DNA from 4 places in the Paenibacillus sonchi genome. Region 2 is predicted to be linked to each of the others. Evidence: riboswitches for the same ligand, from Rfam matches in the RefSeq annotation. Region 2 holds a riboswitch; each other region holds the start of a gene.
What was found. Region 2 has a riboswitch for cyclic di-AMP ahead of JI735_RS22175 (alpha/beta fold hydrolase). Riboswitches for the same ligand answer to the same signal wherever they lie in the genome.
Positions count from the first base shown of each region.

Region 1 (7,256 bases), 3.3 Mb from region 2:
TGCAAATTGCTACGGGAGGTACAGATATGGCTGCAAAAAAACAATACGCCGTTATCGGAATGGGGCGTTTCGGCTCAAGTGTCGCCAAGGCACTCAGCGGTATGGGGTTCGATGTGCTGGCGATCGATGCTGACGAGCAGCGCACGCAGGAAATCTCGGGCATTGTAACCCATGCCGTATCCGCAGACTCCACCGATGAAGAGGCGCTGCGCGCACTGGGTATCCGCAACTTTGATGTGGTTGTGGTGGCGATTGGGGAAGATATTCAAGCCAGCATTCTAACGACACTGATTCTGAAGGACCTGGGCGTACCGGCGATTCTGGTCAAGGCCAAAAGCGAGCTGCACGGCAAGGTGCTCAGCAAAATTGGCGCAGACAAAGTGATCTATCCTGAACGGGATATGGGCATGCGGGTGGCGCATCATCTGGCTTCGCCCAATATTCTTGATTATATCGAGCTGTCGCCGGATTACAGCATTCTGGATATGAAGGTCTCCGGAACGATGCTGGGCAAAAATCTGCAGGAGCTGAATATCCGTGCCAAATATGGCTGCAATGTCATGGCGATCCGCCGGGGCGAGGAAATGAATATCTCTCCAAGAGCCGAGGACCGGCTGGCCGAAGGGGATGTACTGGTTATCGTTGGCCGGAAGGACAATTTGACCAAGCTGGAAATGGCGTATCAATAGGCAGGGCAGGAACAGAAAGGTAGGACTTTATGGAAATTAGGTCACCCCAAAATACACGGGTAAAAGAATGGGCCGGACTGCAGGAGAAAAAGCACCGCGACAAAGCAGGCAAGTATATCATCGAAGGGATCCACCTTGTGCAGGAGGCTTTGCTGGCCGAAGCCGATGTGGAATGCCTGGCCTATGATCTGGATAAAGGCATGCCTGCGGAGCTGAAGCCGCTGCTTCAGTCCGTGCAGGGCATGGAGGTGATCGGCGTTTCGGCGGCGGTCATTGCCAAATGCAGCAGCACGGGTACGCCGCAGCCGGTATTTGCCATTGTGCGCAAGGGGCAGCAGGGACTGGAAACTATCCTCGTAAAGCGGGATAGCTGGGTTATGGTGCTGGACGGGGTCCAGGACCCCGGCAACGTGGGGACGATCATCCGCAGCGCGGATGCCGCAGGCGCAGACGGCGTAATCCTCGGCAAAGGCTGCGCCGATCTGTACAACCCCAAGACCCTCCGTTCCACGATGGGCTCTATGTTCCATCTCCCGGTAGTTGAGGGGGAACTAAGCGACATTCTGCCGCAGGCCCGGGAACGCGGTGCCCTTGTGGTTAGCACTTCGCTGACGGGGGTGGAATCCTGCTACACCCATGATTTTCACGGCAGCCAGTGGCTGCTGATCGGCAGTGAAGGCCAGGGCATCTCTCCGCAGGCGGCGGCCCTCGTCGACAAGAGCATTATCATCCCGATGGCCGGCCGGGCCGAATCGCTCAACGCCGCTATGGCGGCTACCATCCTGCTGTTTGAGGGGATGCGGCAGCGGGGCATTCAGCGGAAATGAACCCATTTTGTGAGTTGTAACTCATCTTGTCACCGTTTGGAACATAGTTTTAGCACAACATAGTCAGTCCTGATGATCAAGAACCCCTTGATGTATCAGGGCTTTTTTAAAATTAACGCCTTGAAAAACACCAGTATGAGAATATTCTGCAATAATTTGATAACTTTTTACCTTCACTAAATGATCTTTGATGATATCATCATAGTGTGTACATATTTAGGAAAAACAGGAGGGAAATCCAATGGGCCAGACCGATTTTGAAAACTTTAATTGGCTTAATCCAAGCAGCATCCGGTTTGAGAATGAAGCAATGATATTGTATGCGCCTGAGCATAGCGATTTTTTCTGCAACAATGGAGCTGTATCAGAAGAAGGGGCCACCCCGAGCACTCTCGCAAACGCTCCGTTTTTTTTCACGGAGGTTTCTGGTGATTTTGTTATGCGCGTAAAGGTACAGCATGATTTTAAAGATATTTATGATTCTGCTTCAGTCATGGTAATGAAAGACATCAATGTTTGGGCAAAACTGTGTTTCGAACTTACCGATTTCAATACCCATGCCATTGTGAGCGTAGTAACAAATTCATTATCAGACGATGCGAATGGAAATAATATCGACAGTAATTCCGTTTGGCTTCAGATTACACGGGTAGGCCAGTCCTTTGCTTTTCATTATTCATTAACAGGTACTCAGTTTTATATGGCAAGATTCTTTAATTTACCTGTCGAAGAGGCCGTTAAGGTAGGGTTTCTCCCGCAAGCTCCGACTGGAAAAGGTGGCGATAGAATCTACTCTAATTTTTCACTGGAGAATAAAACCGTAAAGAACATAAGAGATGGTGAATAAGTTTGCTAATTTATTTTGATCAGGAGGCCATATGAATATTTCAGAAATCAAACAAATGATAAATTCCGGGAAAATGTATGATGATGTCGGAAAAGATATTTCTGCACTTCGAACACAGGCAATATCTACTTGCAGGAAGTACAATTACAAAGTAAATACAAATGATGAATACGATATGTCCATTCTAAAAGGCTTGTTTGCAGAAGTCGGGGAAAATGTATATATTGAATCCGATTTCCGGTGTGAGTTCGGTTTTAATATTTCGATTGGGAATGAGGTATATATTAACCATGACATGATCATTCTTGATTGCAACGAAGTGAAAATTGGCAACAATGTGTTCATAGGTCCTAGAGCGGGACTATATGCAGCAAATCATGCGGAAGATCCTTTTGAAAGAGCGGATAAAGGGGTCTATTCTGCCCCCATAATCTTACAGGACAATGTATGGCTTGGCGGTGATGTTAAGATTACACAAGGCGTGACCATTGGCGAGAATAGTATTATTGGAGCAGGGAGTGTAGTTACAAAAGACATTCCGCCAAATACTATTGCTGCAGGAGTTCCTTGCAAAGTTATTAGACCTATCAAATATTCTGACAATCCCTGGAGAAGACCAAGCGAATAAGTCTAACATCTCACTAGGAAAATAAAGTTGAAATTGTGCCATGCCGGTGATTTTAACGTGTCCTCTTCAAAAATGAAGCACCGCAATCCGGGCTAACGGGTTGCGGTGCTTCGTTTCGTTCGGCCTTTTTCCACCATCCGGACCGGCCAGGCAAGAGCGGGGCGAGTCGCTGGAGCGGATATTGCGGCTTGGCGGCAAGGAAGCGGAGAGTAACATTTATGTAACCTTTATACTATTAATATAATATAGACTTACAGAGGGAGAGATAAAATTAGTATAAATCATGTTCATTTAACGGGTTACTTGCTCCCTGTTGGCGGAGGTTATACTATAAACTGGGTATATTTTTGTATTATTTTACAATGAAAACGATAAAACAGGAAATAGGATTGACAGAGTGATACTAGATAAAATACTATAGAAATAGTTACAAAAAATTAATGAATTGTTGCCGAATTTCATTTTGAAAACGGGGGAACCACTTTTGGGTGAATTATTCTTGAAAGCAAAGGAATATAGGGAACCTTTAACCGAACCCTCAGCTAACTCCGTAGGCATTGAAGGGAGCAAAGGGTTCTGAAAAAGTTCATTATGTCGTTGATAGGGTCTGCGCTATTATTCACAGCTATTCCAGCGAATACATACGCAAGTGAAATCAGTCTTGAGAATGAAGTGAATGGGGTATTGGGAACTCCTTATGTATGGGGAGGAACGACGGCAGCCGGTTTTGATTGTTCAGGCTTCATTTTATATATTATGGAGAAGTTCAATGCAGGTGATCTGCCGCGTACAACAGGATCTCAAGCCAAGGCTGGCACTGAGGTGTCCAAGGATGACTTGCGGCTGGGGGATTTGGTCTTTTTTAATACTTTCGGTAACGGGGTTTCCCATGCAGGCATTTATATCGGGGATGGCCAGTTTGCACATTCCTCAAGCAGCAAAGGCGTAAGAATAAGCAAGCTCTCGGATTCCTATTACCGTGACCGTTATGTTACAGCCCGCCGTGTAGTAAGCGATACCAGCTATCGTCAGATGGCCGGTGAATAAAGTCCTCTGGGACAGAAAACTTTAAACAGTGTCTATTATTATTGCCCCGCCTTGTATTCAGAAGATTGAATATAAGGCGGGGCTATTTAATTTTAATTTTAACTTTGACTTTCAGCGGAATCCCATATAATATAACTAATGAATGATAATCATTATCACTGAAATGATAACGATTATCACGATACGTAATTAAATGTTATACATATAGGGGGATATCCGGAGTGAACAAAAGGTTATTGAGCTTAATGATGCTTATTATCGTCGTATTGGTTGCAGCAGGCTGTGGATCTAACAACGCAAATCATTCAGCAGCGGACGGAGGCGCAACTAACAATGCAGCCGCTCCAAATGCAGCCGCTACGAACGAGGGCAGTGCAACCGCAGCTGGCCCTATTGTATTAAAAGACGCTAAAGGCGAGGTAAAGCTGGACAAGCCCGCGAAAAAGGTCGTAGTTCTGGAGTGGACTTTTACAGAAGATGTTATTGCGCTTGGTGTGCAGCCGGTAGGTAATGCAGACAACGAAAACTATAAGCTGTATGTAACGTCTGAAGCACCACTTGATGCAGGCGTGACGGATGTGGGAACCCGCTCCGAGCCGAATCTGGAGACGATAGCTTCCTTGAAGCCGGATCTGATTATTGCCAACACTGACAACCATGAAGCGATTTATGATCAATTGAAGGCGATTGCGCCAACACTGATTTTGGGCCTGTATCCGCCTGAGGGGCAAGGCGACCAGTATGCGGAGATGGAAAATATCTTCAAAACCATTGCTGCTGCTGTCGGCAAAACAGCTGAGGGGGACAAGGTTCTTGCTGATCTGGATGCACATTATGCGGATGCGAAGACGAAGCTGGCTGCAGCAGGCAAGGAAGGCCTGAATTATGTGCTGACACAGGCATACAGCTATCAGAATGCAGCGACCATGCGTCTTTTTACGGATAACTCGCTGGCCGTACAAACGCTGGACCGGATTGGCCTGAAGAACGACTGGAAGCCGGAGAAATTCGAGATGTACGGATTCACCACCTCCACCGTTGAAGCCTTGCCTGCAGTTAAGGACACGAATCTGCTCTATATCGTCCAAAAGGATGATGATATTTTCTCAAATGAACTGAAGGACAATTCCGTCTGGAATGGCCTTACTTTTGTAAAAGAAAAACGTACCTTCGGATTGGCCAGCACAACGTGGGTATTTGGCGGTCCGGTTTCCTCCAAAGTCCTCGTTGATGAAGTTGTAAATACCTTAACGAAATGAGCACCTATATGAACATCAACACGGGCAAAGAAACCTCACCCGGGATGACCTGGCGGCTGATAGGAATATTTGGGGGCGGCCTGGCCGCCCTTTTCGTTGTATCCCTGCTAAGCCTCTGCTTCGGGGAGGCCAACATTCCGGCTGCTGCGGTATGGAACGGACTATTACACCGTCAGGATGTGATGGAGCATAATCTGCTCTGGGATATCCGGATGCCGCGGACAGTGATTGGCATTTTGGCCGGAGCTGCACTTGCTGCGGCCGGCGCTGTATTGCAGACGATAACGAAAAACCCGCTCGCTTCCTCAGATACACTGGGGATCAATGCCGGAGCTTACTTTATGGTTGTTCTGGGGATGGTCGCTTTTCCGGCTATGCAGCAGCAGTATCCTTTGCTGCTGGCAGCTGCCGGGGGATTGCTGGCGGCACTAGCCGCCTATGTCCTGGGCGGAGGACGGAAGGCTACGCCTGTCCGCCTGGCTTTATCCGGCATGATCGTATCGATGGTGCTTGGAGCGTTCACTTCGGCCCTGCATATTTTTTTCCAGACTGAAACACAAAATCTGTTTTTGTGGGGTTCAGGCTCTTTGATTCAACTGGACTGGAGCGGTGTTCAATACGCCTGGCCTTTTGTTGTTGTCCTGCTGGGAATTTCTCTGCTCGGAGGCAGGCAGTTTGATGCACTGGAGCTGGATGAGTCCACCGCCCGCTCTCTTGGACAGCGTGTAGGCTTAACCCGGGCGGTGGGCCTCGGCATATCGGTGCTAATGGCTGCGATTGTGGTCAGTGTGGTTGGCCCCATTGGCTTCGTAGGTCTGGTGGCCCCCATCTGGTCCGGCTTAGCGGGATCCGCAAGCATCGTCTGCTCCTTCCCGCGAGTGCGCTGTGGGGAGCATTGCTTATCACTGCAGCAGATACACTTGCCCGTATGGTGCGGAGCAATCTGGGGGAAATGCCTGTCGGGGCAGTGATGGCGATTATTGGAGCGCCTTGGCTGATCTGGCTTGTGCTCACCAGGATGAAGAATATATCCGGTTCAGGTGGAGGGCAGTCCTCGATGAATATAGGGGGGGCTGCACTGCGTATGCGTTTTGCTCCGACAGCGATATTCATGACTGTTCTCCTGATTGGGGTCATTCTTGTGAGCATGTCGCTTGGGGGAACAAGAATCCCGGTATCCGATCTGTTGGAGAGTCTGGTCGGCAGGGGAGATCAAGCGTATTCGGTTCTGCTGAATTTACGGCTTCCGCGCACGCTTGTGGCCGCTTGCGGCGGTATTGCGCTGGCCGTCAGCGGTGTGTTGATTCAAAGCGCCGTGCGAAATCCGCTCGCGGATGCCTCTATTATCGGCGTGACCTCAGGTGCCGGGTTTGGAGCGCTGACCCTGCTGGTCGTGTGGCCGGGATTGCCGGTGTTTGCCCTTCCGGCTGCCGCCATCGCGGGTGGAGTTGTCGCGGCGGCCTTTGTATTTACGCTGGCCTGGCGCAGGGCTTTGAATCCGTCTGTACTGATCCTGCTTGGAATCGCAGTTTCAGCAATCGGCTCGGCAGGCATCCAGGCCATGATCGTCAAAGCCAGTCTTTGGAGCAGCACGGCATTTATTTGGCTGACAGGTTCAACGTATGGGCGGAGCTGGGAGCAATTTTACAGCCTGTTTGCATTTTTGCTGTTGCTTCTCCCTGTGTCGTACTATTTGGGCAGAAGATTTGATTTGCTGGCGTTTGGCGACGAAAGCTCAACAGGTTTTGGCCTGCCGGTCCGCGGAACGAGGTTATGGGCGATGATTATCGGTGTTTTGCTTGCGGCCGGAGCTGTTGCAAGTGTCGGGACGATTGGTTTTCTCGGGCTCATGGCACCGCATGCGGTGCGGATGATGATCGGGCACCACACAAGACGCTCCATTATCTTGTCGGGACTGCTTGGCGGCTTGCTGCTTGTTATTGCCGACACGGTCGGAAG
Region 1 is NZ_CP068595.1:811,966-819,221, reverse strand. Features, by position in the region: gene JI735_RS03715 (potassium channel family protein) at 1-689, shown strand, start outside; gene JI735_RS03710 (TrmH family RNA methyltransferase) at 719-1,516, shown strand; gene JI735_RS03705 (DUF1349 domain-containing protein) at 1,758-2,363, shown strand; gene JI735_RS36810 (sugar O-acetyltransferase) at 2,395-2,991, shown strand; cyclic di-AMP (ydaO/yuaA leader) riboswitch at 3,431-3,563, shown strand; gene JI735_RS03695 (C40 family peptidase) at 3,568-4,038, shown strand; gene JI735_RS03690 (ABC transporter substrate-binding protein) at 4,260-5,297, shown strand; partial or broken gene JI735_RS03685 (iron ABC transporter permease) at 5,306-7,256, shown strand, end outside.
Region 1: it holds a riboswitch for cyclic di-AMP, as region 2 does, so the genes downstream of both, JI735_RS03695 (C40 family peptidase) here and JI735_RS22175 (alpha/beta fold hydrolase) in region 2, are expected to answer to the same signal.

Region 2 (7,256 bases):
ATGGAATCCATCCATAACTTCTACATGTATCTGCTTATGTTCATGGGAGCCATGCTGGGAGTCACGCTGTCTGATAATTTAATGGTGCTCTACGGGTTCTGGGAACTGACCAGTATTACTTCCTTCCTGCTGATTGCCTTCTGGCACCGCCGGGAGAGATCGCGCTACGGAGCGCTCAAGTCGATGCTGATCACCGTGTTTGGCGGACTGGCGATGTTTGCCGGGTTCAACCTGCTGTATGTGATGAGCGGAACCTACAGTATCCGGGAGATTACCCTGCAAGCCGGAGAGCTGTCCCTGGAACCGGTGTTCATTCCGGCTATGCTGCTGATTCTGCTGGGAGCGTTCACCAAATCCGCACAATTTCCGTTTCATATCTGGCTTCCCGATGCCATGGAGGCGCCGACTCCGGTCAGTGCCTATCTCCATTCAGCGACGATGGTCAAGGCGGGGCTGTATCTGGTGGCACGGCTGACGCCCGTCTTCGCCGGACAGTCCGAATGGTTCTGGCTGGTCTCCGTGTGCGGACTGGCCACTCTGTTATATGGCTCGTTCAAAGCCATTAAGCAAACTGATCTGAAGGCGATGCTCGCCTTTTCTACAGTTAGCCAGCTGGGCTTGATCATGTGCCTGCTGGGACTGGGCTCGGCGGCGGCCTTCTTTACAGGTACAGAAGAGTCTCTATTCTATGCTATGGCTACTGCGGCGGCTGTCTTTCATCTGATCAACCATGCGGTGTTCAAGGGAACCCTGTTTATGGTGGTTGGCATTGTAGACCACGAGACGAATACGAGGGATCTGCGCAAGCTGGGCGGATTAATGTCCCTGATGCCGGTTACCTTTTCCGTGGCGCTCATCGGCGCCTTGTCCATGGCCGGGCTTCCGCCGTTCAGTGGCTTCCTGAGCAAAGAGATGTTTTTTACCGCTGTGCTTGATATCCGGGAGCTGCATGTATGGAGTACACAGTTCTGGTTGCTGCTGTTTCCGGTTCTTGCCTGGATAGCAAGCGTATTTACCTTTGTATACAGCATGATCTTGGTCTTCCGGACGTTCACCGGCAAGCTGCAGCCGGAGAAGCTGGACAAAGTGCCGCATGAAGCGCCGCCGGGGCTATTATTTTCCCCAGTGCTGCTAGTTTCCCTGGCGGTGATCTTCGCCTTTTTCCCGGACCTCTTAAGCTCTTCCTTAATTGAGCCGGCAGTAGCTTCGATTCAATATGGGCTGCTGCCGCCGGAGGAAAACCTTCATGTTCCGATCCATTTCTGGCATGGCTGGACTCCGGAAATCTTTATGACCCTTGGCGTAATCGCTGCCGGAACGCTTTTGTATAGGGGCTATAGCAGACTGCGGATCCTGGAGCGTGAATGGAGCGGGAGGGATTCGCTTAACCGTATATATAACCTCAGCATTCGCGCGCTGGAAGGCGGATCAGCCCGCTTCACCAACCTCTATATGACTGGCAGCAACCGGCATTATCTGCTGTACATTTTCGGGTTCTTCATCATTGCCCTGGGGAGTACGCTGCTTGGAGCGCAGGGGATAACCCTGGGCATGACGGACTACGCTCCGGTATCGATGTACGAAGCGGCGGTGGTTGCGGTCATGCTGGCAGCAGCGTTTGCCGTCCCTTTTGCCAAGTCGAGAGTAAATGCCATTTTGTTCACAGGTACGGTCGGATACATGGTGACCCTGCTGTTTGTGATCTTCCGTGCGCCAGACCTTGCCTTGACGCAGATGATCGTGGAGACGGTGTCGGTGATCCTGTTCCTGCTGTGCTTCAGATATTTGCCGAAGCTGAAGCGGGAGAAGGACAAAGCTTCCTTTAAATGGCCGAATCTCATTATAGCTGTGGGAGTTGGTCTGACGATGACACTGATTGCACTGGCGGCGATGGGCAGCAGTCCTTTTGCGCCGATCTCAGAATTTTTCCTTAAAGAAAGCTATTCCCTGGCTGGCGGCAAAAATGTAGTAAATGTCATTCTGGTAGATTTCAGGGGCTTCGATACCCTGTTTGAAATCATGGTTCTCGGCATTGCATCCCTTGGCATTTATGCGCTGGTCCACCTGAGAATGGAGCCAGGGGCGCTGACCCCGGCGGAAAAAAACAAACCGTCACCCTATCTGTTTCCGCTGCGCAGCAATGATGTGATTCTGCGGACGATGTCCAAAGTGATTGTAGTCATTATCCTTACCTTTTCGCTGTATTTGTTTTTTGCCGGACACAATCATCCGGGCGGAGGTTTTATCGGCGCTTTAATGACGTCCGCAGGTCTGATGCTGATGGCGATTTCACTGGGAGTGGATACGGTCCGCAAACTTCTCCCGGTTAATTACCGCGTCCTCACGGCGGCGGGGCTGCTGACCGCGATTCTGACAGCGGCAGGCTCCTTTGCGTTTGGCGCGCCGTTCCTGAGCCATTCCTTTGGCCATTTTGATCTGCCGCTGCTTGGCGATACTGAACTTGCGACAGCGGTTCTGTTCGATCTGGGTGTATATCTGGCAGTCATTGGCGTGACCATGAACGTTATTTTTACCATAGGGGGGATGAGTGAAATGGAATGGATGATGGCTGTAGCGGTCGGTGTTTTATTTACGGTCGGCGTGTATCTGATTTTGTCCAAAACCCTGCTGCGGATTGTACTCGGTACTTCCCTGCTTACGCATGGCGTCCATCTGCTTCTCCTGACTATGGCCGGACTAAAAAAAGGGGCAGCACCAGTATTAGGCGGCAAGGCGGATGCCTATGTGGACCCGCTGCCGCAGGCGCTGATTCTGACGTCCATCGTGATCAGCTTCGGGGTTACCGCGTTCTTCTTCGTACTGGCCTATCGTGCGTACCAGGCTCACGGGACCGATGAATTGGATAACGTCCGGGAGGAGGAGCAATGAATAATCTCTTGGTCATGCCGGTTCTGATTCCCCTGTGTACGGCTGTTCTATTGATGTTTCTGAAAGAGCAGGTGCTGGTGCAGCGGTGGATAAGCACACTGGGCGGAATTCTGAATCTTGTTGTGTCGGTTATACTGGCCGCGCGCATCCATCATGAGGGCATACAAACCTTGCACATGGGGGGCTGGGCTCCGCCTTATGGCATTGTGTTTGTAGGAGACATGTTTGCAGCACTGCTGGTATTGACGGCGTCGGTGGTGAGCCTGGGGATTCTGCTGTATTCCTTCACCAGCATCGGTGCGGAGCGGGAAAAATTTTATTACTATACCTTTTTTCATTTTCTGCTTGTGGGCGTATACGGTTCTTTTCTGACCGGAGACATCTTCAATCTGTTCGTGTTCTTTGAAGTGATGCTAATCTCGTCCTACGCGCTGATATCCCTGGGTGGAATCAGGTTGCAGCTCCGGGAAACCTCTAAGTATCTGCTGATTAACATTGTGTCCTCAACGCTGTTTGTAGCAGCAGTTGCTTACCTGTATGCAGCGGTGGGCACACTGAATATGGCTCACCTGTCCCAGCGTATTCACGAGGCAGGGCAGGGCGGTGTTCTTAATGTGATCGCTGTGCTGTTTCTGATCGTCTTTGCTCTAAAGGCCGGGCTGTTCCTGTTCTTCTGGCTCCCCGGCTCCTACAGTGCGCCGCCGGCAGCAGTCCGGGCCTTGTTCGGGGCGCTGCTTACCAAAGTGGGGCTGTACGCCATTATAAGAACTTTTACGCTTATCTTTGCCGAAGATCCTGATTTCACGAATGGCTGGATCGCCTGGATGGCGGCGGCTACGATGATTCTCGGCTCACTGGGTGCCGTTGCATACAATGATATCCCGCGCATCCTCAACTACAATGTCATTGTCAGTGTGGGTTTTGTCGCCTTCGGATTGTCTGCGGGAACACCGGATGCACTGGATGGAGCTGTTTTTTATCTATTGCACGATATGCTGGGCAAGGCCCTTATGTTCATTCTCGGAGGGTTAATGATTGCCGCTGCGGGTACGGATCGGCTTGAGCACATGGGAGGGCTGATCAAACGTTACCCGCTGCTGGGCTGGAGCTTTTTCGCACTGGCACTGGCACTTGCCGGCATCCCCCCATTCAGCGGATTTCCCGGTAAAGTGCTGATCATCCGGGGAGGACTGGATGCTGGAATGCTGACGTTATCCCTCATCGGACTGGGTTCTAGCCTGCTCGTGCTGTACTCGCTGATCAAGGTGTTCAGACTTGCCTTCTGGGGCAATATGCCGGACACGGAACCGCCCAAGGTTAAACTAAAAAGCGGGACGGCGGTGGCTGCCGGACTCCTCGTTCTGGTCATCCTGATGGGCCTTGGAGCAGAGCGGGTGAATACCTATGTATCACAGGCGGGGGAAGTGCTTGGTTCGCCCCGGCTTTACATTGAAGCTGTATTGAAGGAGTAGATGAAGATGGCTGTTCAAATCTTATTAAACCTGATGACTGCGTTTCTGTGGATGATGCTGAGCGGCGACGGGTCAGGCTCAAGCTTTGTAATCGGCTATCTGCTGGGAAGCGGAATTCTGATGGTGCTGCACAAGTTCCTTCCTGAGCCGCTTTATTTGAACCGCGTGTGGTCCATAGTGAAGCTGCTGGCACTGTTTCTGCGGGAACTGGTCTGGTCCAGCTTTGCGGTCATCCGGCAAATTATTCGTCCCAGACTGACCGTTCGTCCGGGCATCTTCGCCTATGAAACCGCACTTCGATCCGATTTTGAGGTCACCCTGCTCTCATGCCTCATCTGTCTGACACCGGGGACGCTAACGCTGGAGGTGTCGGGAAGCGGCCGGACCCTCTATATTCACGCTATGGATATTGAGGACGCCGGCCAGCTCTCCCGCCAGATCGAGGGAACCTTTGAAAAAGCGATTATGGAGGTGACCCGGCAATGATTCCGATACTTCTTAATATTTCACTGACGATCCTGGCACTGGCCATGCTGGCCTGCCTGTACAGGCTGATTCAAGGCCCAACCCGTTCAGACCGGATTGCTGCGCTGGACACCATCGGCATCAATCTGCTGGCGGTGGTCGCGGTACTGAGCATGCGGCAGAAGACAGAGGATTATTTCGAAATTGTCCTTGTAATCGGAATTCTGACGTTTATCGGGACTACGGCATTAGCCAGATATATTGAAAGAGACACGGTTATGGAGCATGGAGGTGATAAGCTTGATCGGTGAGCTGCTAATTGTGATACTGGTATTGCTGGGCGCATTGTTTTGCGGGCTTGGCGCGTTTGGACTGGTCCGGCTGCCGGATGTCTATTTACGTTCCCATGCCGCCACCAAAAGTGCTACACTGGGTGTATTGTGTGTGCTGACAGGAGCCTTTCTGTTTTTTTACTTCTATATAGACATAGTCAGCATCAAGCTGCTGCTCGCGATTGTATTCGTCTTCATCACTTCTCCGGTTGCAGGGCATCTGAATGGCCGGTCGGCTTACCGCTCGGGTGTGCCATTATGGAAGGGCAGCGTGCAGGATGATCTGAAGCCGGTGCTGGAAAAGAATGAGACGAAGGAGAATGATTCACAGTATAAATAATAGTAAACTAAAGAATATTGTCTTTTTCGCTGAATTCTGTAAAAGAAGCGGGGGAACCACCGCGTGTGCAGTTTTGCAACTGGCATGCCAAGGGGTGAATCTCGAACATTCGAGTAGGGCTACTCTTCAGGCCCGAATCCGTCAGCTAACCCCGTAAGCGTAGAAGAGAGGAGACGAATGGATTGCCGCAAATTCAACTAAATGGAACTACTATCTACTACGAAACCTATGGTACAGGGGTGCCGGTTGTTTTTATTCATGATCACCTGACCTCGCATCATCTGTTTGAGCCGCAAATTGAGTATTTTCGTGACCGTGTTCAAGTGATTGTTCTGGATCTGAGAGGGAACGGGTTGTCCGGAAAAATGGATGTCGAGGTTCACCGCATTCTGGATACCCAGTGTGAGGATCTGAAGGAGCTGCTCCGCCGTCTGAGGCTGCTGAGCGTGATTCTCGTCGCAAGCTCCGGCGGGGGTGTGCTGGCCCAGAAATTCGCTGTGCAGAACCCGGAGCTGGTACGTGCGCTGGTGCTGGTGGACAACTGTTCGAACGGACATGATTCCACGTTAAATAACCGGTTATGGGGAATTGTCGAGAGATGCTCATGGATATCGTATTATTTGCCGCCTGAGCTGCTTCTGCGCTCCCTGAGAATCGCCTATAACAAATGGCTGCCCGCTTATCATATCCTCCGGAATGAGCTGCTGCATAAACGGCCAACCGAAGGGATCAAACAGCGGATTGCCCTGCGCCAGATTGATATTCTTGCCTATGCGGCCAAGCTGCAGGTTCCTGTGCTGTGTGTAACCGGAAGCCAGAATGAGTGGAGGCTGGCGCAGGCGAGCAAGAACGCCTCCATGCTGCCTTCGGCGCAGCTGGTGGTGCTGGATGATGCCATGTACCCCAGCCATCTGTGCCAGCCGCAGCTTTTTAACCGCCTGCTGTTAAATTTCCTGATCGACCAGCATGCCATTCATCAGCGGGGCGACGGGCTGGAGGGCGGATGATACCGCCCTGCTGAGCCATCAGTCAGAAAGGGCAGCTTGCAGCAATAGATCCTCGGAAGCCGAAAACATGCCTGTTGCCTGCACAGGTCTGTTCCAGTGCTCCTCTTTGCCGGGCAAATCATCGAACCACCGGACAGTCCAGAATCATGAACTTGCCGTATTCCCCGTCTCTGGATTGGTGATACTTGAGATACGCCTTGCCTTGATCAATCGCCAGAATCTCTATTTTTCCGGAGGAATGGCTCATGGCCAGCCGCACTCTTTTGCCCAGACCGGAGGTTCGTGATTTGGCTTGCTCAACAATGCGATAGACACGTTCAAGGGGGAGAACAAACTCCCGGTTGCCGGCGACTGGCCGGTTAACGAAGAAATAATAGGGAGTGACTCCGGCCCAGGATAGACGGAGCAGTTCTCCGAGAACTTCCGGGTCATCATTGATTCCTTTCAGGACAGGGGTTTGATTGACGACAATGGCACCGGCATGGTGAAGGGCTTGAAATGCTTTGCGGGCTTCGGCTGTGATTTCATGGGGATGATTAATATGCGCCATTACATAGATCCGGTGTTCTTCAGTCGAGTAAGTCCGAATGATATTCAGGAAATCCTCATCCTCATAAATGCGCATGGGATTGAAGACGGGGATTTTGGAGCCGAGACGGATAATCTTGACATGCTCAGATCTGACAGCTTAGCAATCTTGCTGATATCCGTTATGTACTTTACCTTTTGCATGTACATCTCTCCCTAGTCT
Region 2 is NZ_CP068595.1:4,991,896-4,999,151, forward strand. Features, by position in the region: partial or broken gene JI735_RS22145 (Na+/H+ antiporter subunit A) at 1-2,541, shown strand, start outside; partial or broken gene JI735_RS22150 (Na(+)/H(+) antiporter subunit C) at 2,566-2,889, shown strand; gene JI735_RS22155 (Na+/H+ antiporter subunit D) at 2,886-4,361, shown strand; gene JI735_RS22160 (Na+/H+ antiporter subunit E) at 4,368-4,847, shown strand; gene JI735_RS22165 (Na(+)/H(+) antiporter subunit F1) at 4,844-5,137, shown strand; gene mnhG (monovalent cation/H(+) antiporter subunit G) at 5,121-5,498, shown strand; cyclic di-AMP (ydaO/yuaA leader) riboswitch at 5,516-5,673, shown strand; gene JI735_RS22175 (alpha/beta fold hydrolase) at 5,681-6,505, shown strand; partial or broken gene JI735_RS22180 (KamA family radical SAM protein) at 6,524-7,181, opposite strand.

Region 3 (7,256 bases), 3.0 Mb from region 2:
TCTATAATGTTACCCTTTCTGTACCCTCCAATTACACCGTGGCGGCAACCGGCTTTCCGGTAAAGACCGCCAAATTGAAGCAGGGCCAGAAAATCTACAAGTTCTATGCCGATGATGTTCATGACTTCGCCTGGGCTGCCTCCCCCGACTTCCTGGTTGCAGAAGAGGCCTTCTCGTCATCGGAGGTGCCAGGGGTAAGGATCAAGCTCTACCTGGACCCGCTGCATAAGGACTTACAGGAACGGTATTTCCAGGCTGCCAAAGCTGCCCTGAACACATTCAGCAAATGGTATGGTCCTTATCCGTACTCCACACTTTCTATCGTGGTCCCTCCCAAAGAGGGAAGCGGTGCAGGCGGGATGGAGTACCCCACACTGGTAACCGCCTCTAGTGCATCTGAAAATGTGCCGGGAACCCAGCTGGAGCGAACCATTATCCATGAAATCGGGCATCAGTTTTTTTATGGCATGGTGGCCACCAATGAATTTGAAGAGGCCTGGCTCGATGAGAGCTTCACCTCCTACGCGGAAGACCGGCTAATGGAGCAGGAATACGGGGTGGCGTCCAACCTCCCGCTTCAGGCCAGTCTGGTGCCCTCCGCACAGCCGCTTACACTGGAAACTTGGAAATACACCGGAGATGATGCCTATACCCGCAACATCTACATTAGGGGTAAGCTGGTGCTGAAAGACATTGAACATCAGGTCGGAACCAAAACAATGGATGCCATCTTGGCCGCTTATGTCCGCAAATACCGTTTCCGTCACCCGTCAACAGCGGACTTTCAAAGGACGGTGGAAAAGGTGACTAAAAAATCATGGCAAACGTATTTCGATCATTATGTATACAGTGGCGGCGCTCCTGATTTTGCTATAAATCATATTGCAAATACTATCAGCAAAGCAGGGGCGGATAACGAAGACTCCCGCTATGAATCTTCAGTTACCGTAAGCAATAAAGGCAGCCGGCACGGGGATGTGCCGGTAAAGTTTACCTTCTCGGACGGATATACCGTTCAAAGATATTGGAATGGGGAAAGCAAGCAAACGACATTTCAGCTGTCCTACAAAGCGCCGCTCCTGTCGGCAGAGATTGATCCGGAGCACTCCGTTCTGCTGGAGAGCAAGCATCTGAACAATTTCAGACTCGCCGAACTGGAGCCTGATACGCTCTCACGCTGGACGCTCAGCATGACCAACCTGATTGAAAATCTGCTCGGCACTCTTGTCTGGTGAGGTGAAGGATTGTGAAAAGATCGATAAGCTGCGGCTGGCACAGCATGAAAGAGCAATTATATATATTGATCCTGTTATTTATTTACCGGCTTTTCTGGGGCTATTTCATGTACAAGTTTGTCAAAAGCGCCGTGGTTCCCGTGCTTCTGCGCTACCCGGACCAGCATGCGGGAGGCAGCGGGCTGGGCAGACTGCTGTACTATGTGGAGGGGCAATTCGCTTTGGGTTCGGACCCGGCGGTTCAGCATTGGCTCTGGATGCTTCTGGTATTGAGCGCAGCAAGATTGCTGGTCTCCCCATTCATCCGCGCAGGGCTGCTCCACGAGCTGCACCAGGAGCGCAAGGGCGAGCGCGGAATGTTCTTTTTCCGGGCATGCGGCTGTATGGGCTTCCGGTGATGCTGTTCAGTCTTATAGAATGGGTGCTGGCGGCCCTGCCCTTGTACTGGCTTTTTCCCAAAATGTACAACCTGCTGCTAAGCGGCATTCTGGATTACAGACAGCTGCTGAAGCTGGTTCCTTACGTCCTGGCATGGCTTGTGTATCTTTTCTTTATTCGGAAGCTGTTGCTCTACATGCAGTTCGGGTATACGGCCGGTACAGGAATACTCCAATCCCTGCTGGTGTGCCTGAAGGTCATTGTTCCATCTGCAGGACTCTCCCTTGTGCTGGGAGCATGCGGGCTGGTGATGATGCTTGTTTGCGGAGCAACCGCGCTGCTTAGTCCCGGATTGCCGGCCTTTCTGCTCCGCCAGTTCTCTCCGCTGCCCACTACACTGTTCAAAATGTGGGGAATCGCCGCCCAGTATCATCTCTGGCGCAGTAAAATATTTCCGCAATAATAGAGCCGCTTAACCGGCATAATAAAAGAGTCGCTACTCCTTACCGGGAGCGGGACTCTTTTTTTGAGTTACAAAGTGATAAAGAGTATTTGCAAAACTGTAAATCCTCTGGTACAATGATGCCTGTACTACTAGTAACAAATTTGTAATCTTTAAGTTACAGCTTGTAAACCACATTTAACTTGAGCATTAAAGCTTGTTACACACGCTCTTCTGGTGCACAAAACGCCAAATTCCCTGCACCGGGAAGCGGGGGAACCATATCTTGGGTGAATTGATCTCGCTTTAGAGGGGTCATAGGGGACCTTCTACCGAATCCTTAAGCTAACCTCGCAGGCCTTGGAAGGAGTACATCATTTGAAAAGTCAGAACTTCAAGAAGAAATGCACCGCAGCAGCACTTGGATTAGTGATGGTATTCACATTAGGAGCTGGCAGCGCTTTCGCCGACTCCAAAATGGACACAGTTATCGCCAAAACAATCGGAACGACCTATAAATTCGGGGGCACCAGCACCAGCGGTTTCGACTGCTCCGGATTCACGAGGTACGTATTCAAAAATGTCGGACTAACCCTGCCACGCACTTCCAAAGCTCAATTCAGCGTCGGCACCCCTGTGTCCCGCAATAACTTGCGTTCAGGCGACCTCGTTTTCTTTAACACCTTTGGATCGGGAGTTTCCCATGTCGGCATTTATGTCGGGAATGGCAAATTCGCACAATCCTCCAGTTCACGCGGCGTTACGATAACTTCACTGAGCCAAGCCTACTGGGCCAACCGCTACGTTGGCGCCAAACGAGTGATGAGCACTACAGCGTACCAGGCTGTTGCCTACGATTGATAAACGTTATTCCCTTCAATATTACTGCCTCTAACAACTAAATATAACTTATACGAACCCGGACTGATTATTGCCGTAATCATTTCCGGGTTTTTCCTTTTCCTTATTCTCCCTTTTACACGTTCCGGAGATCTTTGAAACACCTTTTTGCTAAATATTCCAAAAAAATCTCCCATACAGCTTACGCAGCGCGTAAAATGGGCCCTCAAGAATAGATTTTTGTCCCGTCAAACGGAAAAAATATGCATTATTATGCTTTAAATGATTGCCAAGAGCTTCTGTCTTTGTTACAATTACTGCAGTGAGTTGATAGTAACATTTTTGTAATTATTCAAAGTTAATTTACAAACTTTTTGTCATGTATTGATCCGCAAGCTAATCCTAATCAACAGTCGAGCCGAGTTCCTTAATCATTAGGGAAACGGGGGAACCGATTTTGGGTGAATTGACCTCCTATTCACAGAGGGGTCATAGGGGACCTTCAACCGAACCCTTAAGCTAACCTCGTAGGCAATTGGAAGGGGTATTTACTTTTGAAGAAGAAGCTGGCATCAGCCTTACTGAGCTTTTCCATTATCCTTACTATCGGAGCAGGAAGCGCTTTCGCAGACTCCAAAATGGATCAGGTTATCGACAAAGCCATCGGAACAAGATACGTATCCGGCGGAATATCGACTAACGGATTTGATTGCTCCGGGTTTACGATGTATGTTTTTGATAAAATCGGAATCAACCTTCCTCACCAGTCCGGGTCCCAATACCAAATGGGAACTGCTATATCGCGTGACAACATCAGACCGGGCGATCTCGTATTCTTCAATACAAGCGGCAACGGCGTATCCCATGTCGGCATTTATGTCGGTGAAGGCAAATTCGCACATGCATCCTCTAAACGCGGTGTAACCGTCAGCTCGTTGAATGACAGCTACTACGTCAACCGCTACGTTGGCGCCAAACGAATTATGAGCACAGATGCTTATCAGAATGTAGCTTCCGACTCCCAAGACAACGACGATGTGCAGTAAACAGCACTTGTAATTCCAAAAAGGCTCTTCTCCAGGATTTTTGCCGAAATTCTGGAGGGGGCTTTTTTTTGTCTACAAAAAATATTTACCCTGCTCATGATCTGCCAAACACAAAAACCCCTAATTTTCGCTATTTTCCAAAATAATATTCCGCAATTGTCAGGGGCTTCACTTCCGCTTAAAGTTTATTCGCTCCAAAAGGATGGTTATGTATATAATTAAAGATATAACGCTTCACTTTGGATGGGAGGCCGATACCTGATGATTAGTTCCCCCGCAACCTTTTACAGTGTTCCTATGGATGTTGCCCACGCTGCCGAAATATGCCAATGGGTCTATAAGCCTCCGTATAACATTTACGGCTGGATGTCCTGGGAGCAGATGCAGGCTTTGGGCGTTGAGTTCGGTGATCCCCGGCTTCGAAGTGAGCAATATGTCTCGGTGGTGAACGGTCAGGGCACGCTCTGCGGCTTCGCGCAGCTCTTCCCAATGGAAGGCGTAGTCCGGCTTGGAGTCGGGATGCGGCCTGATCTGTGCGGACATGGCATGGGGCATCTGTTCATGAATGCTGTGGTCAAGGAGGCTCTGAAACGTTATCCGGACCGCGAAATTGATCTGGAGGTGCTGACGTGGAACCAACGGGCTATACGCGCTTATCAAAAAAGCGGATTTACCATTACAGATACCTATGAACGCCGGACTCCCACGGGCAATAAGCCTTTTTATTGTATGGTCTATGATAAATAGCACAAATCAGCCAATTATTTGTTACAAACCCTATGATAACGCTTTACCTTCTTGTATAATGTAGACAGCAGCTTACATGGAGGGGACGGATGCAGATGCAGAAATGGATCATGAGCGGTTTATTTTTTGCCGCCTGTGCCTTTGCGGTAGTCTTAATGTTTACTTTGCCGGGCAAAGCCGAAGTCGCTGAGGAGAACAAGCCAACTATGCCGGAAGTACAGCTGGATGCGGCGGGTGCTGAGGCCATTGTGAAGGCTAATTGCATTACCTGCCATGGGGATCAGCTCCAGGGTGGTGTAGGACCCAGCCTGCAGCAGGAAGGCGGCAAGCATGATGCCGGGGAGATCTTCACCATTGTGACTAAGGGCCGCGGACAAATGCCTTCCTTCAAGGATAAGCTGGCCCCGGAGGAGATCGCAAATGTAGCCATGTGGCTTGCAGAGAAGAAGTAGCTTCACTTACACTTCACAGAAGAATAAGCACAAAATGCCCTTGCAAGGATGATGCTGATCCTATGGCAGGGCATTTTTTATATAAGGGTTATGATGAACTCTCATTCGGACCGGTTCGATCGGGCTTGGGTTAACGGTTCTTCTCAAAGGCCTCGTTAAATTCATGGGCCTGCCGGATATCCAGCGTGGTAAGCCCCTCTTCTTCTGCCGCAGACAAGCGGAGAAAGACCGTTTTATAATCGACTGTAATATGCGGATGATGCTCGAATGCTTCCGATATGGCGGCCACCTCATCCACAAAAGCAATCCCCTTCATGTATTCATTGAACATGTATTTGCGCACCAGAGTATTCTGCTCCAGCTTCCATCCTTCCAGCTTGCTCACCTGCTCCCGCAGCTCCTCTTCCGTAAATTGCAATGTTCTTCCTCCCTTACTAAATTAACAGCAAAAGCCTTGCAGCTCTATTACCAGTGGCGTTGTTGCCTGAAACAAAACATCCCTCAGCTTATAGAAGTCCAAGGGATGCGCCAGGATGAGGTTTTTTTGGTTTAATGTATTCACAAATCCCAGCAAATAGTACCCGGCTTCATCAATTTTACCACGCGGCGCAGGCTGCGGGCAAACCGCCCTCCGGCACCTGCCTGTCCCCTAGACCAGAAGGACTGAAGCCAGATCCTCTTCGCCAAGCAGAATATTGATCCGGTGTGTCTCCTTGTCATAGATCACAACACCGCTGCCCACTTCGATCACCGGCTCATTCCCCAGGGCGTAGAACAGATCCTCAGCAAGTGCTTCCCAGACTTCCAGCTTCGACTCCTGAGGCAGTTCCTGCCACTCATCAGGCTCCATTTCAAAAAATACATACCCGTCGGAAATTCTTCCTACCGCTTCCGTCAGCTCACCCAGAATTTCACTGTAATCCCTGCCGTGCTTCACACCCACATCAATCACTCCGTTTTCTCCACAGATGAATAATATCCTACCCTACTCATTATAGCCGAAAAAATGACTTCACAAAAAAGGGAATGCTGTCGATAAATAAGAATATACGTGATTGGTCAGGCAGATGCCCCACCGCTGTTCATGGATGATACACGCGGTACAGTCGGACCACTTCTTAATTCTCATGGACGAGGTGCATAAATGGAAATTTCAACAATAATCGGTTTGATTTTTGGTCTGGTTACAATAGTATGGGGGATGTATCTTAAGGGTGCTCCACTGCATGCCTTAAATGCTCCGGCCGCTTATGTAATTATCCTCCTGGGTACAGCCGCATCCATATTCATGGCTTTCCCGTTCTCGGAAGTCAAAAAACTCCCTAAGCTGTTTAAGTTAATCTTTGTAAAGCAAAAAATGGTCAGCAAATCGGAACTCATTACCATGTTCATGGAGTGGGCTTCCATCACCCGCCGCGAAGGTCTGCTTGCCCTGGAATCCAAGGTCGATGAAATCGAGGACAACTTTCTCCGAAACGGCATGCGGATGATTATCGACGGCAACGATCAGGAATTTGTCCGGGATGTATTAATGGAAGATATCCACGCTACTGAAGATAGACATAAAGCCGGAGCGCTTATTTTCTCCCAAGCCGGCATGTACGCTCCAACACTGGGGGTACTCGGGGCCGTTATCGGGCTGATTGCCGCACTGTCGGATATGAGTGCCATGGAAAAACTGGCTCATGCCATCGGTGCAGCCTTCATCGCTACACTGGTCGGTATCTTTACAGGTTACGTGCTCTGGCATCCCATTTCGAATAAGCTGAAGCGGCTGTCCAAACGGGAAATTGAGGTTAGGCTGATGATGGTGGAAGGACTGTTGTCTATTCAATCCGGGGTGTCCACAATCGCCATCAACCAGAAGCTGTCCGTCTTCCTCACTCCGTTGGAACGTGCAAAGCTGGGTGACAAGGAGGGGGCTTCCAGTGAGCAAAAAGACTAGACATGAGGAGCACGAAGAGCATGCCGACGAATCCTGGCTGCTGCCCTATTCTGACTTAATGACGTTGCTGGTTGCTCTGTTCCTCGTTATGTACGCCATGAGTGCAACAGATGCCAAAAAATTCGAAGAAATGGCGCAGGCCTTCAGTTCGGCACTGAATGGCGGGTCTGG
Region 3 is NZ_CP068595.1:1,971,080-1,978,335, reverse strand. Features, by position in the region: partial or broken gene JI735_RS09170 (M1 family metallopeptidase) at 1-1,235, shown strand, start outside; gene JI735_RS09165 (hypothetical protein) at 1,247-1,633, shown strand; gene JI735_RS09160 (hypothetical protein) at 1,609-2,076, shown strand; cyclic di-AMP (ydaO/yuaA leader) riboswitch at 2,293-2,430, shown strand; gene JI735_RS09155 (C40 family peptidase) at 2,488-2,916, shown strand; cyclic di-AMP (ydaO/yuaA leader) riboswitch at 3,302-3,444, shown strand; gene JI735_RS09150 (C40 family peptidase) at 3,450-3,941, shown strand; gene JI735_RS09145 (GNAT family N-acetyltransferase) at 4,203-4,688, shown strand; gene JI735_RS09140 (c-type cytochrome) at 4,784-5,140, shown strand; gene JI735_RS09135 (4a-hydroxytetrahydrobiopterin dehydratase) at 5,271-5,558, opposite strand; gene JI735_RS09130 (hypothetical protein) at 5,790-6,083, opposite strand; gene motA (flagellar motor stator protein MotA) at 6,285-7,085, shown strand; gene motB (flagellar motor protein MotB) at 7,069-7,256, shown strand, end outside.
Region 3: it holds a riboswitch for cyclic di-AMP, as region 2 does, so the genes downstream of both, JI735_RS09150 (C40 family peptidase) here and JI735_RS22175 (alpha/beta fold hydrolase) in region 2, are expected to answer to the same signal.

Region 4 (7,256 bases), 760 kb from region 2:
TTCTGGCAGCAATGTCCGCAAAGATGATCAGTACGCTTCCAAGCACTGCCGAGCACGGAATAATCCAGCGGTAATCCACCCCGACAAGAAATCGTGTAACATGTGGGATGATTAATCCGATAAAAGCAATTGGCCCCACTGCGGATACCGCTGCTCCGGCAAGCACGACTACTATAAGGATTCCGGCAGTCTGCACCAGACGGGTTCTCTGCCCGAGACCAGCTGCCACGTCACGTCCCAGACTGAGTAGTGTGATGGAACGCGATATCATCAGTGATCCTATAAGAGCTGCAGCAACCCAAGGAAACATGATCCGCAGCTGTGTCCAGCTTGTCCCCCCAATCCCTCCCGCCATCCAAAAAGCGATATCCTGCGAGAGATGGAACAGAATCGCAACACCCTGGCTGATGGCGAGCAGCAAGGCGCTCACCGCAGCTCCGGCGAGTGTCAGCCGCAGTGGAGTCAGTCCGCTATGCGACAGCGAACCAATCCCGAAGACGAGAAGAGAAGCCGCTGCAGCTCCAATGAAGCAATAGAGCATGATATATATGAATGACATTGAAGGTGCAAAGGCAAAAGCCAATGCCAGTCCAACGCTTGCGCCTGCATTCAGGCCAAGCAGTCCCGAATCCGCCAGCGGATTCCGTGTCATGCCCTGCATAATCGCTCCTGCGACTGCAAAGCAAGCTCCGACCAGCGCTCCGGCCAATGCACGGGGAATTCTCAGTTCCCGGATCACCTGATGCTGCGGCAGTTCGGGATTGAAGCGAAATACCGCTTCCCATACGGATGCCAGCCGAATATCCGCCGCACCTACCGAAACGGAAAGCGCCAGACCGAACAGTATAGCCCCAAGTCCTGCAATCAATATAACTACTGCTGCAGCAGGGCGGGATTTCAGCTGTTTTTCCCCTTCCGGATGAGTGCGGGATTGTGAGTGTGTGGATGTGACCATAAGCCGTCCCCTTACCAGGATAATTACTGATAATCTAAATGATAACAACTATCATTCTCATTATCGCAAATCTGTGAATGATGCACAAGCATTCAATTCTCTAAAAAAGGTGCAGGGATCGCGTATCCGGGGATACAACGTCCTGCACCTTCCACATGTCCGGGAGTTTCACCCAGTTGATGAGGATTTCTTATTTCACAAGACTGTTCAAGACATCGTCAATGGTTTTGGAATTGGCTATCGCTCCGCTGTACAGCCAGCTGTGGTTGGAGGCAAATTCATGAACATTTCCCGCCTTAACAGCAGGAATGCCCTTCCAAATCGGACTGTTCAAAATTTCTGAACCTTCAGTCTTGTCGCTGTTAACCAGGAAGATATGGTCTGCAGTGAGCTCGGCCAGCTTCTCAAGAGAAATCGGATTCCAGGTTGCTCTGGAAGCCGAAGGAATCTCTGTAACAAGATTAGGCAGCTTTAGACCGAGGTCACCGTATACTACCGCCCCGCTGCTGCGTGTTTCGTCTACAATATAGAAGTTCTTTTTAATAAGCCACAAGATCGCAACAGAATCATCTCCAATTACAGTGGAGATTTTTGCTTTGGCATCGGCAGCTTTTTGATCATAAGCGGCTATCGCCTGCTCAGCTTCAGCGCTCTTGTTCAGCAGTTCACCGATCTTGAGCAGAGACTTGCGCCAGTCTTTGCTCATCTCATCGCCCAGCACATAGGTAGGTGCGATTTTGTTCAACTGGTCATAGAGGCCATTTTGCACGCTGGATTCCGATTGTACAATATGAAAATCCGGCGCGAAGCCCATTACAGCCTCAAGGGGAAGATCAAAGCTGATCGTTGGAACATCCTTCAATTCATCTGCCAGATAATCCTGAACTCCGTTGGTTACCGACCATTGTGCTACCGGAGTTACCCCAAGCGTTACCAGATAATCCTCCAGGTATGAAGCCAGCACGCGTTGCGGATTAGCCGGAACGGTTACCTTGTGCCCCATGGCATCAGTTACTGTTTTCTCTACCGCAGGAGCAGTTGTTGCTGCCGGAGCTTCTGAAGCAGGTGCTGTTGTAGCGTCCGCTGAAGCTGCGGGTGCATTGGCCGCACCCCCTGTTGAATTTGCGCTGTTGTTATTGCCGCAGGCGGACAAAATAAGCGTCAGCGTCAAAAGCCCGATTGAGGCCAGCTTCCTGTGGCCTGCTCTCTTTAATTTAAACGAATACATGGATACCCCTCCTGTATATGTACAATCTGAAATGGTCAAAGGTCTTAGATGCCTTGGCCTTACCCCATTAAATGATATTGATTCTCATTCTCTATGTCAATATAATTATTTTGCTTTTGCAACTATTCACGTTTTGGCTAACGGATTCATTTATATATGAAAAAAGACTGCTCCCGGAATCCGGAAACAGCCTTCATGTTGGCAGCCATCTGTCTATTTATGCAAATGATAAGGTACGGTTGCAACGACGATGTCTTTTTGATTCATTAAATATGAACGGATGAACAAGCTGGTCTGATTGTGCAGGACGGCCTGCCACCAATGCTTAGTGATAAACTGCGGAATGAGTACAGTAATATGATCGGTTGAAGCAGTCTTCCACTCTACTGTATCTATGAATTTAACCAGCGGACGGAGAATGCTGCGGTAACGGGAACGGAGGACAATCAGGCGCACGCCCGGATTCCATTCCTCCCATTTCTGCTCCATTTTGTTGATCTCTTCTTCATCAAAGCCTACATACACAGCCACCACATTATCCGTTAAGGACTTGGCATAGCTGATCGAATGCAGCACCGCGCGTGTTACACCAGCGACAGGTACGACCACTGTACTTCCCTTGATGCAGGGTTTATCCGTTGCCGGACATATCCGCAGCTGATCCGCAGTATTCAGGTAATGGTGATGAATCCTGTGGAACACGAACATTACAACCGGCAGGAAGATAAAGGCCATCCAGACGCTGGAGAATTTGGTGATAATGAAGATTAAGGTAATGGTCAGAGTCGTAAGCATCCCCACCGTGTTCACCGCAAATTTATTTTGCCACGCTTTAGGTTTGGTTTTGTACCAATGCACCATCATCCCTAGCTGGGACAGCGTAAACGGAATGAAAACGCCCACCGCATATAACGGAATCAGGCTTTCCGTATTTCCGTGAAAAGCCGTGACCAGCAGAGCGGATAATACGCCCAAAAAGATAATGCCGTTCGAGAAGCCCAAGCGGTCCCCACGGACCATAAATGCATGGGGCAGATACTTGTCTTTGGCAAACATAAACGCCAGCAGCGGGAACGCCGAGTAAGCTGTATTGGCAGCCAGGAACAAAATAACCGCTGTGATTCCTTGTATGAAAAAGTACAAACCGCCGCGCCCAAACGTAGATTCGGCGATTTGTGATACGACTGTAGCTTTTTCATCCGGCGTAATTCCATACCAGTAAGCCAGCAGCGTGATTCCGGTAAACATAATCCCCAGGATAAGCCCCATCATCATCAGGGTTTTGGCCGCATTTTTTTCCGCAGGTGCCTTGAAGTTCGGAATGGCATTCGATACAGCCTCTACCCCGGTCAGAGCCGAACAGCCGGAGCTGAAGGCCTTAAGCAGCAAAAACAAACTGACATTCGACACCGCAGCCCCGATTTCAGGGACATTGGCATGTGCTCCGCCGGTTGCATATTTGAATACCCCCGCAATGATCAATACGAAGATCGATGCCACGAACAGATACACGGGAATAGCAATGAATGAGGCAGATTCTGTTACCCCGCGCAGATTGATTATCGTCAAGAGCAAAATCACGGTAACAGCGATAAGTACGCTATGATTATGGAGACTTGGAAAAGCGGATGTGATCGCATCTGTACCCGCCGATGCACTAACCGCAACGGTCAAAATATAATCCACCAGCAAAGATCCCCCGGCGAGGAGTCCGGTTGGAACACCCAGATTGCTTTTGGCTACGATATACGCGCCACCGCCCTGCGGATAAGCAAAGATGGTCTGACGGTAGGATAAAATCAGTATAGCCAGCAGGCCCAATACGGCTAATGCGATTGGCAATGAGTACCAGATAGCTGTGAAGCCTGCGGCCACCAGCACAATCAGGATTTGTTCCGTTCCGTAGGCTACAGACGAGAGCGCATCAGAAGACAGGACAGCCAGTGCTTTCACCTTGGATAACTTTTCATGATCGAGTTCGTTCGACTTCATCGGACGCCCGATCAATAGTCGTTTTACCTTGCTTACCATTGTAGTAACAGTTCCTCTCTTGTTTAGGTTGAAACGGTAGTACCGTGCGCTGTTTTCATAGGTGGATTTTCATAAATGCAGGCACAAAAATAAGCATACGGAAATGATCCGCATGCTTACGCATCGTCACTATCCCACCATTGCTTACGAGGTTAGCTGGCGGATTCGGGCTGTGGTAGCCCTACGGTTACAGCCCTTGCGGACCGTCCCGATTCACCCCGTTGGCGCTTAGGCCAATGTTGGTTCCCCCGTTTTTCCATCCGGAAAATTCAGCGCATATTCAACTTCTCACAAGGTCTAATGATAGTCTACAATGGCCCTTCCGTAAAGCGGTGAAAAAAATGAAAAAAGAATGAAAAATGATCCATTTTACGCAAAACCACGATGAGGGATATATGGATCTTTCATTCTCTGCGATTATCCTCTCAACGCTTGTTTTTTCAAGGTTTTGAACCCTAATTGTGTCAAAAATTTCAGGAATGGTTAGAGATGTCCTCTTTGCGTCCGGTCCAGAGCAAAATTGCGATTAGCGCAAAGGCAATCAAGGCCAGTAAAGGGATCGTAATAAACCCGAAATAATTCAGATAATCCTTGTTGCAGGGTACGCCAATCGTGCAGGGAAGCACCTTGCTGAGTGCCGGTATCTTCTGCTCCGCATAATGATAGATTGAGATGCAGCCGCCAATGAGACTTAGGGGCAGCACATAGGGAATGATCTTTTTGTCATTCCGGTAGGTGGCAATGCCCAGCAGAATAAGCTGCGGGTACATAAAGATCCGCTGGAACCAGCATAACTTGCAGGGCTCGTACTTCAATACCTCACTCAGGTACAAACTTCCCGCTACTGCGATAACAGACACAAACCAGGCCAAATAGAGACAGTGGCGTCTGCAGAAAGCAGCGATCTTCATCATTCGGCACTCACAGCTTCGGAAGCGGATTTAATCTGAGCGTCAATAGCTTCCATGTCGAAAGGCTTATCTACTTTGTGTCCATTAATGAAAACAGTAGGCGTAGAGGTTACACCGGTATCTTTGGCGATGCTGATATCATTTTGCAGCTCACTTTCATAAGTTCGTTCCTGGATATCTTTGCGTAAAAGATCCAGATCAACAGGCAGCTTCTCCTTCTCCGCGAGGCTCACCAGGAAGTCCTCTGTGGCCCACTCTGCATTCTCATCCCCCTGATTGGCGTAAAGCGCATCGTAGTATGTCCAGAAAGCGTCATTGTTCTGATGGTAGACTGATAGTGCCGCCAGCGAAGCCGTTTCGGAATCCGGGCCGATAAAAGCCATATTTACGAAGTAGAAGGCTGCTTTATCCTGATTCACATACTCCTGCACAATCTGCGGCTTGATGACACCTGTAAACTGGGCGCAGGCCGGGCATTTGAAATCACCGAACTCGACAATTTTGACCGGTGCATCCTCTTTCCAAGTCTTCGGAACCCGCTGTAATTGAAATCAACCGCCTTGCCTGAACCTGCCGTTGAAGAGGAATCCTTCGATGCCAGCATGAAGAGTCCGGCAAAAATAATCACTACGATTGCGACCGTACTAATAATTAGAATTCTCGTTTTCTGTTTCTGCTGCTCCAGCTCAGCTCTGCGTTTCTCGGCTTTACTTAACCCAGAAACCGTGCCATTGTTTGTTTTAGATTTGCCCAAAAGAGAGTTCCTTTCTGTCCTGGAAGGACTGTTGTGAGGATATCATATTCTTTAAAATTATATAATTAAAACTCTCCGCTTGGCAAACCTCCGTTCAACCCACTTCCGACTTTTCCCGCTTCTCCCGGACTCCCTGTTCATTGGAATACGCTTCCCGCGGGAAGGTATCCATAAGCTGCAGCGGGATCTTAAAAAGAAGTCCGTCCCGCCTTCCCTGGCCTTTTCCGTCCAGATGCTGCCATCCATTAGCTCAACAAGCTTTTTGCAGATCGCCAGCCCCAAACCAGTCCCTTGGTACTTCCGGTTATGGGAGGCATCCACCTGTGAGAAGGGCTGGAACAACAGCTCCAGCTTGTCCGGCGCAATCCCGATTCCTGTGTCACTGACTCTGAACAGCAGTCCCAGGGAAGTCCCCTCTTTGCTGTAGGGCTCAATTGTAACTGTTATGCCCCCCTCGTGGGTAAACTTGACTGCATTGCCAATCAGATTTACCAGGATCTGGCGGATTCGCGCACTGTCCCCGATTAATTGTTCAGGAATGGACGGGGCGATCTCAAGGTTCAATGCAAGCCCTTTGTGGCCGGCCGCAACCGCAAACAGGTTTATGCATTCCCGCAGCAGTGCAGGAAGCTTGAACGGCGCTTTTACCAGCAGCATGTTCTCGGCTTCAAGACGGGAAATGTCGAGCACATCGTTCATCACACTCAGCAATGCAAGACTGCTCGTATTCTGCAGCTTTAATAATTCCTGATGGTCCGGTGCCGTGATTTCCTCAGCGAGCAGTTGGTTAATGCCAATAATGCCGTTAAGCGGGGTCCGGATTTCATGACTCATCGTCGCTAAGAATTCACTTTTCATCCGCGCAGCGCTTTCAGCCGCATTTTTGGCGATCAGCAGCTCCTGCTGTTGTTCCGCCAGTGCCGTGATGTCTTCAGCGATAATGTACACATAATTTTCTTTGTCATTCACCAGCGGAAAAACGGTTGTACTGCAAATCAGCCTGGCTCCGCTTTTGGTTTTGACGATTATTTCCAGCTTTCCGGACTGTCCCCGCGCAGCGCGTTTAACGGCTGCTTTGAGGGCCTGTTCATCCCCGGTGCTGAATAATATACTTTTATAGTCACTCAGTTCCTCTTGTCCGTAACCTGTGGTTTGCCGGAGTGATGGATTGGCGCTGATCACTTTTTTGCGCACAGGGTCGATACACACTACCATATCGGGGCTGAACTCGAATAAAGCGGTGTAGCGCTGCTCATTAAATTGTGCCGTGAACAGCACCTGCTTCCGGTCCTTGTACATAAGCCCCAGCACAACGGCCACTACCAGCAGGAACGTGCAGGCTAGAATCATTCCCAGCATTGAATCATTCAGGAGCGG
Region 4 is NZ_CP068595.1:5,752,973-5,760,228, forward strand. Features, by position in the region: gene JI735_RS25665 (FecCD family ABC transporter permease) at 1-955, opposite strand, end outside; gene JI735_RS25670 (iron-hydroxamate ABC transporter substrate-binding protein) at 1,146-2,183, opposite strand; gene JI735_RS25675 (APC family permease) at 2,397-4,214, opposite strand; cyclic di-AMP (ydaO/yuaA leader) riboswitch at 4,341-4,499, opposite strand; gene JI735_RS25680 (disulfide oxidoreductase) at 4,688-5,125, opposite strand; gene JI735_RS25685 (DsbA family protein) at 5,125-5,625, opposite strand; gene JI735_RS36335 (hypothetical protein) at 5,671-5,916, shown strand; gene JI735_RS25690 (ATP-binding protein) at 5,937-7,256, opposite strand, start outside.
Region 4: it holds a riboswitch for cyclic di-AMP, as region 2 does, so the genes downstream of both, JI735_RS25675 (APC family permease) here and JI735_RS22175 (alpha/beta fold hydrolase) in region 2, are expected to answer to the same signal.